Regions from separate parts of the Candidatus Nitronereus thalassa genome, predicted to be linked through region 3. Evidence: riboswitches for the same ligand, from Rfam matches in the RefSeq annotation. Region 3 holds a riboswitch; each other region holds the start of a gene.
What was found. A riboswitch is a leader RNA that binds a small molecule or an ion and turns the genes downstream of it on or off. The one in region 3 is predicted to bind cyclic di-GMP.
Positions count from the first base shown of each region.

Region 1 (3,792 bases), 3.0 Mb from region 3:
TCATTGACCCAGATTCATCGAGCACAAGCATGATTTCTACTTCCCGTTGTTGGGCTACCCCTGATGACGTGATATATGTTTTTTCATAGGTCCCCTTGGCAATATGGTCTTGCATTTCGACCACCTGCGTGATTTTATTTAAAACGTTCGTGCTGCCCTCGACAAATACTTTGCCTTCAGCTCCTTTGGTCCCTGTAATTTGGGGATTGCCCTCCGTACCCAATAGCCCTGGGCTGAAATTCGCTTGCCCTACTGCGGCCATGAGATCTTCGGTCACAAGAAAGGGATTTGAATAATTTTTTGCACCCAACAGGGCTGCGGCATCCACGGATTTTGATAATTCGGCTCTCACCACATACCATCGACCTACCTCAATGCCCAACGCCACAAAGGCAAACAAACTCACTACCGACAAGGCTGTGACAAGGGCAAAAATTCCTCGCGAATTCGACACATGAAGCTTGCTACTTTGGCGTTTCGAACCGCGAACTACATCTCTGTTTTCTAAGTTATCTAAATCTAAAGAATGTTTAATTGGTTTCATATACTGCTCCCCATCACGGACAAAATTTGTCTGTAGCTATCTGCCCGGGAAATCTGGCGTTCAATTGTTACCAATGTTACCAACCCTTTTTCGCCTTCAAAAAAGCGATCAAAACACCGCCTTGCTCGTAATCAAAATCCCATCCGACTCACCATCTTGGCCGTATTGGCCCAGCTCATCGTAGAGATCATAATTATTCACGGTATGCCCTGAAGCATTAAAAAATTCTTCCAAGGGGGTGACAGGTTGATGTACATAATAAACTTTGACAATAGTAAACTGGGAAATCGGGGCCGCTTGTACTTCCACGCTATCGTCATACTTTAAAAGATCGTACAAATTTTGCGGCAAATCGCAGGTTGGACTATTTGCAGGAGAATCGACGCCATTGCCTGCAATCGCATCTAATGATCCAAGTTCTTGCACCGTGCATGTTGGGTCTGGGTTACTGGCATTTTCGCCAGCGTCGGCCTTGGCAAGATATATTTTGTACAATTCTGGATTTTGCGTAAAATTAAGTGGGGCGCTTGATTCCGCCATGAGGTCCAAAAGGTCTGAACCATTTTTTAGGTCACGAGACGCTAAACTGCCCCCTTCTCTCGTAATATTGGTCACAACCGCTTGAGCCTGTATCAGCGTGCCAAAGTCCACGATTACAAAGATAATGAGGAGGGCAATGCTGACCAACACGGAAAACTCAACTGCCGCCATTCCTTTTTGATTTCGAACGATGTGATTAGCCATGGCGTTTATACCCCCTCCACTGTGAAATCTTCGTTACGATAAGTCGCTTCAGCTCTCAGAGTAATTGCTTCTGATTCTGAGAAAAATTGGCCGATAAGCGGTGTCAAAAATTGATGTTGATAGTCAACCTTGATTCTCATGTAATCTGCTGGATTACCGGCATTTGGGGCGAGTTCATCAAATGTCAAGCCACCTTCTTCGTCATCGTTTGCGCCAGCCTTCCAAATAGAAATGTCATCAGCTGGGTCAATATTCATTAACCCAATTTCACCCTTTTCATGGATGACCTGTCTGATAGAAGCATCTCGAGTTTGAGGATTTCCATTTTCATCATTTAAAACTTCCCCAACTAATGCCAAACGCATGCCTTCTCGGGTGGCATATTGGAGCGTATGTTGATGAAGAAAATACCAGCCGAATTCCATGACCCCCATTATCAAAATGACAAATGGGAGCAACATCATCGCCATTTCAGTCGTTGTGTTGCCGCGCTGGCTTTTGATTGCACGAGAGGGTGAGATCTGCGTTGTCTTCACGTTCATAGTGGTTCCCTCAATATTCCCAGTCGACTTTTTCCTCGGTCCCAATCCATGGGGATGGAGGAGCACCTCATGCGAAAAGGCGGCAAGGAACAAAAATTTTTATAGTCGTGTGTGCTGGTTGGTAGATCCATACAGGCCACTATTTATCCCAGCCTTCCCTGCGTAATCCCTTTGAGACCTATCCGATGCGAAGATCGGATAGGTTCTCAGAGGGGAACAACCGAAGGAGCTTACATTGCAGATTAGCTGGCCGTAGCAGCCGCCATATCGTTGGCAATGGAGTTGAAGGTATTAGACACCGTGGTACCTAATTGAGTCACTGCTGTCACAATCGCGGCAGCAATAAGAGCAGCCAACAATCCGTACTCAAGAGCGGTAGCCCCTTCTTCATCCCGAATAAACTGCATGACAGAATTCGTCATATCGAATCTCCTCACGGGCACGATAAATAAAGAATATTGCCGAAACGGGGTGGCCCGTATTTCCACCAGCCTCGGCTATCCCCTTTTCCTATTCCTCCTCCGGCAACCCGGCTTTCAGATCGCTGACCTGATCCGTGGCTTTGCGCCCCCGCCTCACGACAGGTTTGCCTTTATCGGGAAGGGGAGCCCGACTAGGAAGATGTTTTGATGTCAATAGTAGATGTTCACGTTGCCAGCACAAATCTCGCTTGCTACTAGACTGGGGTTCCACTTCCCGAGGGGCTGGCTGAGCAAAGGATTTATGGCCCCGCGGAGGAACGATGCCAGTGCTTCTTACTCCACAGCCAAAACCAAAGGAACCGTAATCTGAAAGATTGGATTTACGTTTATTTACTTCTAGGAAAGGACCTGTTTTTAAATATTTTTGGGAGAGTAGCGCACAATGCCGTTGGGAACCTTTAACAAGAACCCATGGCTTCAAAACAGAATATTTCGATGTAATGATGGAGCTTAGAGAAGAGGAGTGTTTCCACTGATTATTGTGGGATTCACATGGATTATCTTCAGGCAGCAACCAATACCAAGTGGTCATAGAAATCTCCTCTTAGAGCAAGCAGGAGAACTCCATCCCTATGGGTGGCACTGCATCCCTTCCTTCGACAACCCGGCTGTCAGCTGAAATTCTTCTGACCCGTGGCTTTGCGTCCCTGCCTCACGACAGGTTTGCCATTTCGAGAAGGAGTTCTCGATTCACTATTAATTTCGTACTAATGCATCCAATTCTGCTATCGGTTTGCCCTTCTAAAACCTTGCGTCCCACCTAGACCATCTTTGAAGAGACAAATAAAAGGATAAGGCTTAGAGCTTTAATTAAAATTTTCAGGCTCAAGAAAATCGCTTCAACATCACTCGCTTCTGTACTCCTATCGGCTTGATTTTGCCTTCCCTTGATTAGCATTCACCCTAGGTAAAAATGATGTATTTGTCCGGTTTTCTTGCTGTAAATTCTCTATCAATTCATGGCGTTCTTTAACTCAAATGACCTCCAAACTTAATTAAGTATTCATTCCCTTTGAAAAAAACCTTTCACGTATTTCAATACCTGGAGTACGAGATTCCCTAGGAGAACAATACCCTGACAGTTAAAAATAAAGTCCTTTCACATTCAAACCGAAAATTCCATTGCCAGAGCTCACTCTTTGCCCCCATTTTTGACTCCATTAATAGTTTGGCAAGGACATGGTTAACGCATGAGATCCTATTACATCCAAAATACAAGCAATTGTCCTAGGGCTTAAGGGCACGCCAGCACTGGAAAGTTTCTGTGGAAATTCTTCTCAATGAACTTCGCACTCGAATCCGTCCTAACGGAGGGTTCCTGTTCACTACTCAAGGTGAGGATCGTCCGGATGCTACGGCCTGGGGCACCATCATCCTTAGTCACTTTAAACACGACGCACAAGTCCTCCAACGCTCCCGAGATTACTTAACCTCCTTTCAAATGCCAGACGGTCGGGTAAGTCTTTCTCCCGATCACCCC
Region 1 is NZ_JAQOUE010000001.1:274,221-278,012, reverse strand. It holds gene PPG34_RS01475 (TadE/TadG family type IV pilus assembly protein) at 1-544, opposite strand, end outside; gene PPG34_RS01470 (TadE/TadG family type IV pilus assembly protein) at 653-1,288, opposite strand; gene PPG34_RS01465 (TadE/TadG family type IV pilus assembly protein) at 1,294-1,830, opposite strand; gene PPG34_RS01460 (Flp family type IVb pilin) at 2,073-2,252, opposite strand; cyclic di-GMP riboswitch class I at 2,351-2,431, opposite strand; cyclic di-GMP riboswitch class I at 2,908-2,990, opposite strand; gene PPG34_RS01455 (prenyltransferase/squalene oxidase repeat-containing protein) at 3,577-3,792, shown strand, end outside.
Region 1: it holds a riboswitch for cyclic di-GMP, as region 3 does, so the genes downstream of both, PPG34_RS01460 (Flp family type IVb pilin) here and PPG34_RS14870 (response regulator) in region 3, are expected to answer to the same signal.

Region 2 (3,792 bases), 1.9 Mb from region 3:
ACCCTCTTCCAGCCATTCAAAACAACCAAGAAGGATGGATTCGGAATTGGGTTGTATCAATGTAAATCCATTGTCGAACAATCAAAGGGCTCCATACGAATTGAGAGTCAAGAAGGACAGGGAACGCACGTCCATATCGTCTTGCCAGCAGCATGAGCGCACTATCCCTATCACGGACGAAGGAGAGATACTATGAAACCATCAGCGACCAAGACGAAGACTGAAGTGGAAGAACAGGAATTAGAATCTTCCAAGAAAAAGAGGCCTCATCCCACACTCCTGCTTATCGAGGATGACGAAGACCTTCGACAACAAATGAAATGGGCCCTTAGCTCCAACTACGAACTCCGAGAAGCAGTTGATAGGGCCTCCGCGGTGGAGATCGTGCAAAACGAGCCGGTCCATTTTGCTATTTTAGATCTGGGGTTGCCGCCACATGCCAACGACGCAATTGAAGGCTTAGCTGCCCTCGAAGATATGTTGTCAGTCAACCGTGATTTAAAAATTATCATGGCCACTGGCAACACCGATCGACGACATGCGCTTAAAGCCATTGAACTTGGGGCCTACGATTTTTTGGAAAAACCAGTAGATCTGGAGGTGCTCAAAGTCGTCCTCCAACGAGCCGACTACATTCTTCGTCTTGAACGAGAAAACCGCTCTTTAAGGAAACAAGAAGATCAAACTGATTTTGAAGCCATTATCGGCACCAGCACACCGATGCAAAAAGTATTCGAAGTCGTCAGACGAGTTGCCAAATCCGACATTTCGGTACTTGTGATCGGAGAAAGCGGCACCGGGAAGGAACTCATTGCCCGGGCGCTCCATCATCAGAGTGACCGCGCCAGGGGTCCGTTCATCGCGATCAACTGCGGCGCCATCCCAGAGAATTTGCTGGAAAGCGAATTATTCGGTCACGAAAAAGGCGCCTTTACCGGTGCCCATGCCCGCCGCAAAGGCCGCATCGAATCCGCAGACAAAGGCACATTGTTTTTAGACGAAATTGGGGAACTGCCAACAGCCTTGCAAGTAAAACTCCTCCGGGTGCTACAAGAACGATGCATCGAGCGAGTGGGAGGTCGGGAATCTATCGAAATCGATTCAAGAATTGTCGCAGCCACCAATATTGACCTCGAAAAAGCCATGGCTCAAGGGCAATTTCGCGAAGACCTTTACTATCGGTTGAATACCGTAACGATTCCGATCCCTCCCTTAAAAGATCGAGGGGGGGATATTATCCTACTCGCGGAACGATTTCTCCAACGCATTGCCGATGGCGCAGGGAAAAAATTTGCAGGGTTTACCAAGGAAGCCAAGATCAGTATCGAACGATATCACTGGCCCGGAAATGTCCGAGAATTGGAAAATCGCATTAAACGGGCCGTAGCCATGGCCGATGGGAACCGGATTACTCCTGAAGACGTTCAGTTGGATTCACCAACGGTTGGATATTCAGGGTATACCCTCAAAAATGCTCGAGAAGCGGTTGAACGTGAACTCATTCAACGCACCCTGGAGAAAACCGGTGGCAATATCACACGTGCGGCTTCTGAGCTTGGTGTCAGTCGGCCAACACTACATGAATTAATTACTCGATATTCACTTCGATAGTTCAATTCACACTCTACGGCCAAAAAGGAAAGGCAACAAATAGTAATCTGCACTTATTCGAAAAGAATGAGATTACGAAACGGGACGATCATTCGTAAATCCTAATTTTTCGTTCATCCCAGTTATTATTAGATACTAGTTGAGGGTACCTTGTTATAAACAATAAGTGGATTTGAAATATTAGAAAAAACAACAATGCCTCACTAACAATCCATCGGTTTTGTCACTATCGGCCTTTTGTTATCATCAAAACTCATTCTCCTTCTTTCCCTCTTCCAGAATTTCTAACAATTTCTTCAGCTGACCAAATCTATTGATTTATTAGCGAAATTCCTTCTTCATTTTCCTTGAACTTGGCACAAAAGAAACAGCCTAAAAAAATAGTGCTTAAACAACCTACAAGTTCTTTCATTAAAGTCTTTACCTTTCCCTCCGATAAAGGATGGAGCAACAGTTAGAATGATTTAATCGAGAGACAATAAACCTATTCATGCCTATGAACGATTGTTGAAACACATAGTTTTTCGGCCCCTTCTCGATAACGGCAAACCCATTGTGAAATGGGGACGCAAAGCCACGGGTCAGTGAATAAACACTGATAGCCGGGTTACCGAAGGAAGGGAAGAGCATACGCTCTCCGAGAGGATGGGGCCATCCGACTTATAAGGAGGAGTCCCATGTCGCACCGGAGCGTCGTTTGTACGTTTTACGCCTTTATCATTTTTACTCTTCTCACCCTATTCCCCTTCCAAGTTTTTGGTGCGAATGATGGAGAAGTTAGCCTCACATGGAATTTAAATGGTGAGTCGGATATTTTTTCCTACAACCTCTACTTTGGAACTCAGTCGGGAAATTATAATGCCCCAGGCTCTCCCATCTCCATAACGCACCCGCAAAATTCTACCACTGTAACCAGACTTCAAACTGGACAAGAATACTTTTTCGCCCTAACGGCTATTGATCAAGCTGGACTTCAGAGTCCACCCAGTGATGAAATTAGTACCGTCGTACCCGGTAGCATTGCCGACACCACGCCCCCAAGCACCCCGGTCCTGCAATCGGCGGTAGCGAATTCTTCCACGCAAGCCACGCTGACCTGGGCGGCCGCTACTGATAATGTCGGGGTCACGGGCTATACCCTCTATCGCGACAATAATCCGATCACTACCACGTCGAACCTGACGTTTGTCGATACCACGCTCTCCCCCGACACCACCTATGACTACTTCGTGATGGCTCATGACGCGGCAAACAATTCGTCAGGCGCGTCTGCTCCCATGGCAGTAACTACCACCAGTGCTGGTGATAGCTCACCGGTCGTCGCGTGGAAAGCCCCTGATCAAAATCCGGGGGGCGCGTGGATAAACTCGGGCTGGGATAATCGTACCTTCCGCATCTTGCTCGATGGCGACTCCATCACCCGCTCGGGCTCCACGATCCAGCTTACCCTTCAAGGACGCTCCTCCGGCAGTTATACACTTCAACGCGTTTCGCTCGTACAACGAGATGGCAATACCCTCAATGGAGTGGATACGAGTTCCCGGCAGGTGACCTTTGGTGGGTCATGGAACTCCGGCGTCACGGTCCCCGCCGGCCAGACCGTCACCAGCGATCCTATTGCCTTTGATTTGGTCGCGGGCCAGGATGTGTTTCTCACCTTCTGGGCACCAGCGGGACAGCCTACAGCCTATTACACCATTTACACCACAGGCACGAACACCTCCGCATGGGTCATTCAGGGTGCGGACCAGAGCTCAGCGATTGATTGGGAAAGTTTCAACATCCCCTCTGGGCAGACAAGACCATATATCTATACGGCCGCAACCCTGGAAGTGCTCAGCTCTGGGGGAACTCCCGCGGATACCACGCCGCCGAGTGTGACATCGATTACGTCTGCGGTAGCGGACTCCGCCACGCAAGCCACCCTCACGTGGGCTCCAGCTACCGATAACGTGGGGGTCACCGGCTATACCCTCTATCGCAACAATAATCCCATCACCACCACGGCGAACTTGTCCTACGTGGATGCGCAACTTTCTCCCTCGACCACCTATGCCTATACCGTGGTGGCTCATGATGCTGAGGAGAATACCTCTGCCTCGTCGGCGGCGGCCTCCGTCACAACACCCGCACTGCCCGATACCACCCCACCGAGCACTCCGATCATGCAATCAGCGGTGG
Region 2 is NZ_JAQOUE010000001.1:1,393,980-1,397,771, forward strand. It holds gene prsK (XrtA/PEP-CTERM system histidine kinase PrsK) at 1-156, shown strand, start outside; gene prsR (PEP-CTERM-box response regulator transcription factor) at 193-1,611, shown strand; cyclic di-GMP riboswitch class I at 2,145-2,226, shown strand; gene PPG34_RS06350 (fibronectin type III domain-containing protein) at 2,289-3,792, shown strand, end outside.
Region 2: it holds a riboswitch for cyclic di-GMP, as region 3 does, so the genes downstream of both, PPG34_RS06350 (fibronectin type III domain-containing protein) here and PPG34_RS14870 (response regulator) in region 3, are expected to answer to the same signal.

Region 3 (3,792 bases):
GCGGGGCTCCAGGTGTGGGGATGGCCAGGGACAACAATGAGCCAGGTGAATACTGTGGCCTGGCATGAGTTGCGTATGACCGTCTATCGATCTTTGTCCACTTCCTCTTGTGTTTCTCTACTCTAGTAATCGGTGTATCATTTGCGTACTTAAGTCCTCTCTGCTTTGCGAATGGGCGATATTCCTTCGTATTTATGAAGGTTTCACAGGGTTTTGCCCATAAAGATAAAGAATGGGGCTGAACAATAGAGCAAAACAAGTAACAACCAGAGGTTTGAACAATACGATTTTGAAGACTTATTGGGTAAAGAAATTTTTTGGAAGGGTTGTATGATTTATGGCTGGGGAAGTTGGACGAGGTGTAACCAGTAATAATCCAACGCCAACAGGGTGTCTCGATATCCCTCGAATGACGTGGGTTTGGTCATGAACGCATTTGCGCCTTCTTGGTAGGCGCGAAAAATTTCTTCACTGTTCCTCGTGGTAGTGAACACGACAATGGGGATGGTGTAGAGGTCTTGATCCTTTTTCAGAATCCCAAGGACTTCATGCCCATTTTTTTTCGGCATATTGAGGTCCAATAAAATAATGCCCGGACGAGGGGCGGATTGAGCGTGAGCAAATTCTCCATAATGGTACAGATAATTTAAGACAGCTTGGCCATCATGGATAAACCTCAGTTCATTCCCGGATTGAATTTCTTCCCAAGCCTCCTGGGCGAGTAAGCAATCATCTGAGTCATCATCTACCATCAGAATGATTCGGCTTTGGTGGTTCCCCTGAGCAATTGACACGGGACCACTTTTGGTGGAATCCGGTGGAAAGGCGGCAAGCGGGGAGGGGACTGCTTCTTCTTCCCTAGTGCTGGCTAGAGAGGTGTCTGAATGGATCAATCTGTGGCTCCTTACTAGTGAGACAAAGAGTCCCAGGCAGGTTTATCGCTGCCATAGGGAAGTTCTACCATGTTGGTCCAATATTGGCTTAGGGCACCCACGATGGTATGAAATTCTTGGGCCGAACGTGGTTTAGTCATGCAGGCATTGGCTCCCAAGGCATAGGTTCGACAGGTATCTTCTTCATCAATCGAGGTGGTCATGACTACTACTGGAATATGGCGAAAGATTTCATGATCCCGGATTTCCTTTAAGGCCTGATGGCCATTTTTTCTCGGCATGTTCAAGTCAAGCAAAATCATACCTGGAAGGGGAAAATCTTCAGTATCAGAAAACTTTCCACGACGATGGAGATAGTCGAGAAGTTCTTCGCCATCTCGAACAAACTTTAGGGCATGAGGACATCCATATTCTTCCCAGGCATCCTGAGTGAGTAAACAATCGTCTGGGTCGTCATCGGCCATCAGAATCGTTCTGGAAGGATTCTCTATGGACATCGTTGCTAAATGTGACATTTTCATACTGGTTCTCCCTAGTGATTCGCGGAAATAAGGGTCCGTTGATTTTTTAAGGCAGACCAAGCTTGCCGCACATCCCGCATCACCCGAAGATATTCATGAAAAGTGGAAGGCTTCGTGACAAAGCCATAAGCTCCTAAAGCATAAGCTTCTGAAGCTTCTTTGGGTGTTTTAGAAGTACTGAGAACAATAACAGGAATATCTTGAAGGGTCGGATCGGCTTTGATGTCCGCGAGAGATTCCAAGCCGCTTTTTTTGGGCATGGACAAATCTAGTAAGATAAGTCCTGGGCGGGGAGCGGTCTCGGGAGAGGAATAACGATTTTGTTGATACAAATAATCGATTAATTCGTTCCCGTCTTGCACAAACCGAAGCTCATTGCCATGCCCTGTTTCTTCCCAAGCTTCCATGGCGATGAGGCAATCATCAGTATCGTCATCAGCAATTAATACCGGTTCCAGAAGTTGTAGCGACGGCATGGTGGCATCTCCTTATAGCAGCACACGACCAAAAAAAACGCCCATCCTGTAAAAGGAATGGGCGCAACAATGCCAACAGCGGTCATCGTGGTAGCCGGGCGTACCCTGGGAAACGAGTTTCCCTTATCAGGTCCCTTGGCTTTGCGTCCCATCCTCTCGGGTGGTTTGCCTTTGTCACCTTGTAGAAGGATGTATCGGTGTCCTCGATAGAAACTTAACCTGAAACCGGACGCTGATAGGTTTTTTTCGTGGATAGAATCCTAAAGATTACACTTGAGGCTTCAAAAGGGTAGTTGCCTATGGATGAGTGAAAGAACCGCGGATTGATCTAGTGGCACGAAGTTTTGAGACACTTGCATACCCGTGGCAATGGAATGGAGTAGGGTGTGTTGGAAAGTAGACTGGTGGCCGCCTTGTTAATTATGACCGGGCGGCTTGGCCTGCGAGGCCCTTTTGGATGAGGGTGAGAAGGTCTTGTGCCTCAAAGGGTTTCTCTAGATAGCCCAAAGCCCCAAGTTCCTTGGCACGTTCTCGGAGGCCGGGTTCTTTACTGGCCGTTAAGAAGATGACGGGAATGTCAGTGGTGAGTGAGGAGTCTTTTAGCCGTTCGGCTACGGTAAATCCCGTTCCCCCAGGCATGGAAATATCCAACAAAATAATGTCCGGATGATGTTGCATCGCCTGGGCCGTGGCCATGACGGCATCAAAGGCTACGACCACATCGTACCCCTGGCTTTTGAGCCTAATGGTTAAGGCTTTAATAATTTTTTCATCGTCTTCAACAAGCAGTATTTTGGACTTCACGGGACACTCCTTGGTTGAGTCTATGGCTGATGGGGTTGGTGCGGTTCTTTGGCAGGGTCAGGGTAAATTTGGTTCCATGACCCATTTGGCTTTGAACGTTAATCTGGCCTCCATGGAGGATGACGATCTCGCGGGAAATGGTTAGTCCCAATCCGAGGCCTCCCTCTTTTCGCGCATGTCCTTCTTCTACCTGATACAAACGGTCGAAAATATGGTCAAGATGTTCCGGCGCGATTCCGCACCCCGAGTCCTGGACGGAAATGCGAAGATTTTCCGGCTTGTCAGGATCTTCACAAGCACTGAGCGTGATGGTTCCTCCGGGAGGGGTAAATTTAATGGCATTGTTCAGTAGATTGGTTATCACCTGAGTCATGCGGAAATGGTCAATCCAGGCAATAAGTGGGTTCGGTTGGACCGATAACGCAATGGCGACGGACTTGTGTTGGGCTGAGGTATTCATGGCCGTTACGGCATGCGACAATAACAAACCCATATCTTCCTGTTGGCAGTTGATGCTTAGTTTGCCTGTATCGAGCCGAGTGATATCCAATAAATCATTGACTTGGTTGGTGATCTGCCCCAGACATTCTTGGGAGATCTGAAGGTATTCCCGTTGCTCTGGGGTGAGTGGACCTGCCAATTCATCGAGCATGATTGCCGTAAACTCTCTGGCAGCGGTGAGAGGGGTTTTTAGTTCATGTGCCAGCGTGTGATAAAAACGCTGTATTTCTTGATTTTGTTTGGTGAGCACTTGATTGCTGTGTTCTAAACGGTGTTGATGGTCGGCAAGCGTTTGGCGGAGTTGGGATTTTTCCAAGGCGTTGGTGATGGCCCTATGCAGACTTTTGGTCGTCATCAAATTCTTGGTCATATAATCCGCCGCCCCTAATCGTAGTGCTTCGGCTGCAACTAATTCCCCTCCCGAACCGGTCAGGAGAATGATGGGGCTGTCGCATCCCTGGGCAATGCCTTGGCGAAGCAACTCGAGTCCGGTACGAACTCCGAGCCGGTAGTCAAAGAGATAGAGGTCATGGCGGTCTTGATTGACGAGGTCCAGACCGGTTTCAAAGGTGGGCGCCCAATCAAGTGAACAGAGGG
Region 3 is NZ_JAQOUE010000001.1:3,284,241-3,288,032, forward strand. It holds gene PPG34_RS14855 (hypothetical protein) at 1-126, shown strand, start outside; gene PPG34_RS14860 (response regulator) at 336-893, opposite strand; gene PPG34_RS14865 (response regulator) at 908-1,414, opposite strand; gene PPG34_RS14870 (response regulator) at 1,426-1,890, opposite strand; cyclic di-GMP riboswitch class I at 1,977-2,070, opposite strand; gene PPG34_RS14875 (response regulator) at 2,311-2,694, opposite strand; gene PPG34_RS14880 (ATP-binding response regulator) at 2,669-3,792, opposite strand, start outside.

Region 4 (3,792 bases), 970 kb from region 3:
AAGCTCGGCGGAGGTCGGTGCTTCGGAAGCAGCCATTTCCCGCAGAGTGGGAAACCATCTTGCAGCGAGAGGTGCCGTTTTATCAATCACTCGATGAGTTGGAGAAAGCCCGTTTTCGGGAAGAGGTGCGAATCTTTCTTTCTGAAAAACGAATTACGGGCATTCAAACCTCAGTCGATGACACGGTGCGTGTGTTGGTGGCGGCGAGTGCGATCATTCCGATTTTTGGGTTTCCTGGGTGGGAGTGGGACCAAATCAGCGAGGTGCTCCTGTATCCGACGACATTTAATGATCAATACGAGATTGGCCGTACGGGAGATGAGGATATTCTTGGCATGGTCGGAAGCGGGGCGATGAGTCGTATGATGATTCTCTCTAAGCCTGATTTACTACAAGGTTTTCGCAAGCCTCAGGATCGCAAGAATGTGGGTATTCATGAGTTTGCGCACTTGCTGGATAAGTCCGACGGTGCGGTTGATGGCGTGCCGAGTGTTGGTTTGTCACAAAGCGCAGTCGTTCCTTGGATGAAACTCGTGCATCGAGAAATGGATAAGATGCGGAGCCATCATTCGGATATTAATCCGTATGGATTGAAGAGTGAGGCAGAATTTTTTGCGGTGGCTTCCGAGTACTTTTTTGAAAATCCGGACAAGATGCGTCGGAAACACCCAGAACTTTATACGATGCTCGAAAAAGTGTTTCGCCAAGACCCACAATCACGTATGAAGAATGCTTTGCTCACAATGGTTGTTCCAAATTCTAGAGGACTGGGGCGAAATGCACCTTGTCCATGTGGAAGCGGAAAAAAGTACAAGCACTGTTGTTTGGCTAATTGATGAAAAACGCGACAATAGATTTTTATCAGTTGGTATTTTGTGTTCCATAAAAGGACAATGAAGAAAACTGGTGTTGATGGCTCTGGGGAGTTAGGTCAGCAGCCTACAGGAAAATTTTTTCATTCTGAATTTGTTGTTTTATTTCTTTATTGCCATTCAGATGTATTCCTTCAGTTGAATCACGATTCTTTATGAGCGGAAGGTGGTCAACGCCTTCGGGTGTCTCAAGTTCCACTAAACTATTCCGATTTGGACATAGTGAGATTTGTCTGATACTTTCTTGAAGTCATAAGCAGACCCAAGAAGAACCACTTCCCGATAAAGGCAAACCCGCTGTGAGGCGGGGACGCAAAACCACGGATCAGGCAAAAACCCTGATGGCCGGGTTGCCGAAGGAAGGAGAGAGATTCTCCGAATCCTCCCAGGAAGGAAGTGCCTTCTTTGTTTAAGGATGCTTCCGTGCTGAGGGGTTTTTTTATGCCATTTTTCGTCAGGATTTAGTTCGCCGCTGTGATGAAAGTGGCATTCCCTTCCTGATCTCCAACAGGCTCCATTCTTAATAAGCTTGCAAACGTCTTGTTTGCTGAATCTTAGTTGAATCCAAGGCCGGACTTTAACAACGAGTGCCCTTCACTCCGCCAGTACGAGAGGTGGGTGGGGAGTGGGAACGGTCGCTTCCGTCACGTTTCGGGCGATCCTATCTCACGTAATTTTCAATTCTCGGAAGGGGGAATCATCATGAAGTCAGAAGTTCCAGCAGAAGTACAATGTCCCAATTTGAAAGAGAAACGTGAAGTTGGTTTTGAAATTAATGTGTTTCGAGGTGCAGAAAAAGGTGGAGTGGAGGTGACAGGATGTTCCGAATTTTTGAACGGCAAAGGGGTGGTCACCTGTGGGCATAACTGTATTCACACCGAAGAGGCGCATGCCATCCACCAACGGGAAGTCGAAAAACATCAGAAGGAACTTGGAAAAATCGGAACCAACGTTATTGGCTAACAAACGAATTAAAATTCGTTTCCCTTAATTAAGGAGGTCTCTATGCAAAGATTGTTGTCTAAATGGTCCGCGGTTGGCACGACGCTATTGTTTTGTGTCAGTTTGATTTTTACCCCGGCAGTGTTGGCTTCCAAAGAAGGTGCTGCCCCTGCAGAGGTCGAGATTACGGTCAAGGTGTCTCAACAAGGGTTTCTGGATCATCGGAATAAGCCCTTTGGGCCGAAAAATCCCCTGAATATCCCCAAGGGAAAGGTGGTCCGCATTACGTTTGAGTTTAGCGAAAAGGTGACCAGTTTAGCCTATGGGGATACTCATCAGGTTTCGATTATTTCAAAAGATGGGTGGGAGCAAGAATCGAAGAAAATCTGGATGTGGGACCAAACAGCGAGCGTCACCTTTCTCGCAGGCGAAGAGGGGCGAACCAGTTATCGAGGCTTTTGTATTGTGGATTGCATCGGCATGGATCACTTGAATAATTTAGTCATCCATGTTGTGTAGTGGGCTCTTTCCCTACTCGTCACCATTCCTTATCCCATGGTGTTCGTGCAGAGGACCTAGATTCTGGCCCTCTGCACGGCCTTTTGGGGGAATGACACGCACCTTATAATTTCTCGGTGGCCTCTACTCCAGAGTGATAGGTCGAATACACGACAATGGGTATTTTTAAATCACCCAGGTGTTTAGCAATCAGCGGTTTGACATCTTTCCAATCCAAACCTCCGACGCCGCAGGCCAACTTCGGGAGGGCCACGCTGGTGAATTTTTCCTCCTCAATGGTTTTTCGCAAAGCTTTGAGACAGTGATTAACGTTTTCCACGCTGGCTTTTCCTGGTCTTCCCCCCCGAGTAGGTGGTGGCTCTTGCGTGAGCAGATTGATAATGCGTACTCCACCCGCTCCACCCCACGTCCATAATTCACCTGTTTTTGGTTCTGAGACTTGGCAAGCGTGCTTGAAGTCTTTGTACATGGCTGGCCATCGCTCTCGTAGCGCCAGGGCTAAGCCATTGGCGAAATTGTCATGGGGCGCCACTCCGTGGGCTATGGCATTGGCTTTGGTTAAGAGAATGTCCCCTTCTACTTCTTGAATCATGAATGGTCCTCCTTGGCGAGTGAGCCGGTAAATAAGATAGTGAATTTTCAGTTTGGAGTGCTTTGAATGAAAATGAACAATACTTAGAAATATCTCAGAACGCGTTTTTTATTCGTTCGTACCCTTTCTTGATTTCATCGGCTAACAACCCTGCGGCGGCGGTGACGGAATCAGCCGCCTCCCCAGCTTCTTCGCCCATTGTTTTCATTTTTCCTTTCACTTCTTCCCATTTGGTTTCAAGCTTTTCCCACTCATCTCGACCTTCGGCTTTCGCCAGGTGAAGTTTTACCTTGAGTTCATCACGTTGTTTCGTTAGCTCGTCAACCAGTTTTTTGAGATCGTCTTTTGTGTACCCCATAATCAGTCCCTCCTTAGCGATGAATGATGTCAAAAACCCTTAGCACTTTTTATCAGTGGGTTCGACCCTACAAAGGGAAACCCACTCTGAAATTTCTTTTAATAATTGTTCTGTGGCGGAATTGGCGGCTTGAACACCGCCATAAGGGTCGTTGCTTTGTGCATTTTCCAATACCGTAAATTCTCGCGTGGCTAGGACGTGAAAATTTTTCACACGAATCAGTTGTAATCGGAGATGTATTCGGATCCGGCTTGGCTCTTGGGTAAATTCGTGTTGGAGCAAAAGGTTTTCAGAAATGAGTTGGTAATTGCCTCGGACGGGACTAGGCATTTGCACCACGGCATCCCATTGATTGGTATGTTCCAGGGCTTTGACTAACAGAGGAAGAAGCATGTGAGCCGGTGTCTCAGCCCATTGGTTCACGGCGAAGTAGTTGAGTTCGTGGTCTCGTGTGATATAGGCCATGCGGTGTGTGTTGAACCCGGATTGCGCACGAGGCAAATTCACAA
Region 4 is NZ_JAQOUE010000001.1:2,311,141-2,314,932, reverse strand. It holds gene PPG34_RS10430 (zinc-dependent peptidase) at 1-836, shown strand, start outside; cyclic di-GMP riboswitch class I at 1,150-1,230, shown strand; gene PPG34_RS10425 (hypothetical protein) at 1,575-1,835, shown strand; gene PPG34_RS10420 (hypothetical protein) at 1,878-2,333, shown strand; gene PPG34_RS10415 (macro domain-containing protein) at 2,437-2,925, opposite strand; gene PPG34_RS10410 (hypothetical protein) at 3,020-3,283, opposite strand; gene PPG34_RS10405 (ABC-type transport auxiliary lipoprotein family protein) at 3,323-3,792, opposite strand, start outside.
Region 4: it holds a riboswitch for cyclic di-GMP, as region 3 does, so the genes downstream of both, PPG34_RS10425 (hypothetical protein) here and PPG34_RS14870 (response regulator) in region 3, are expected to answer to the same signal.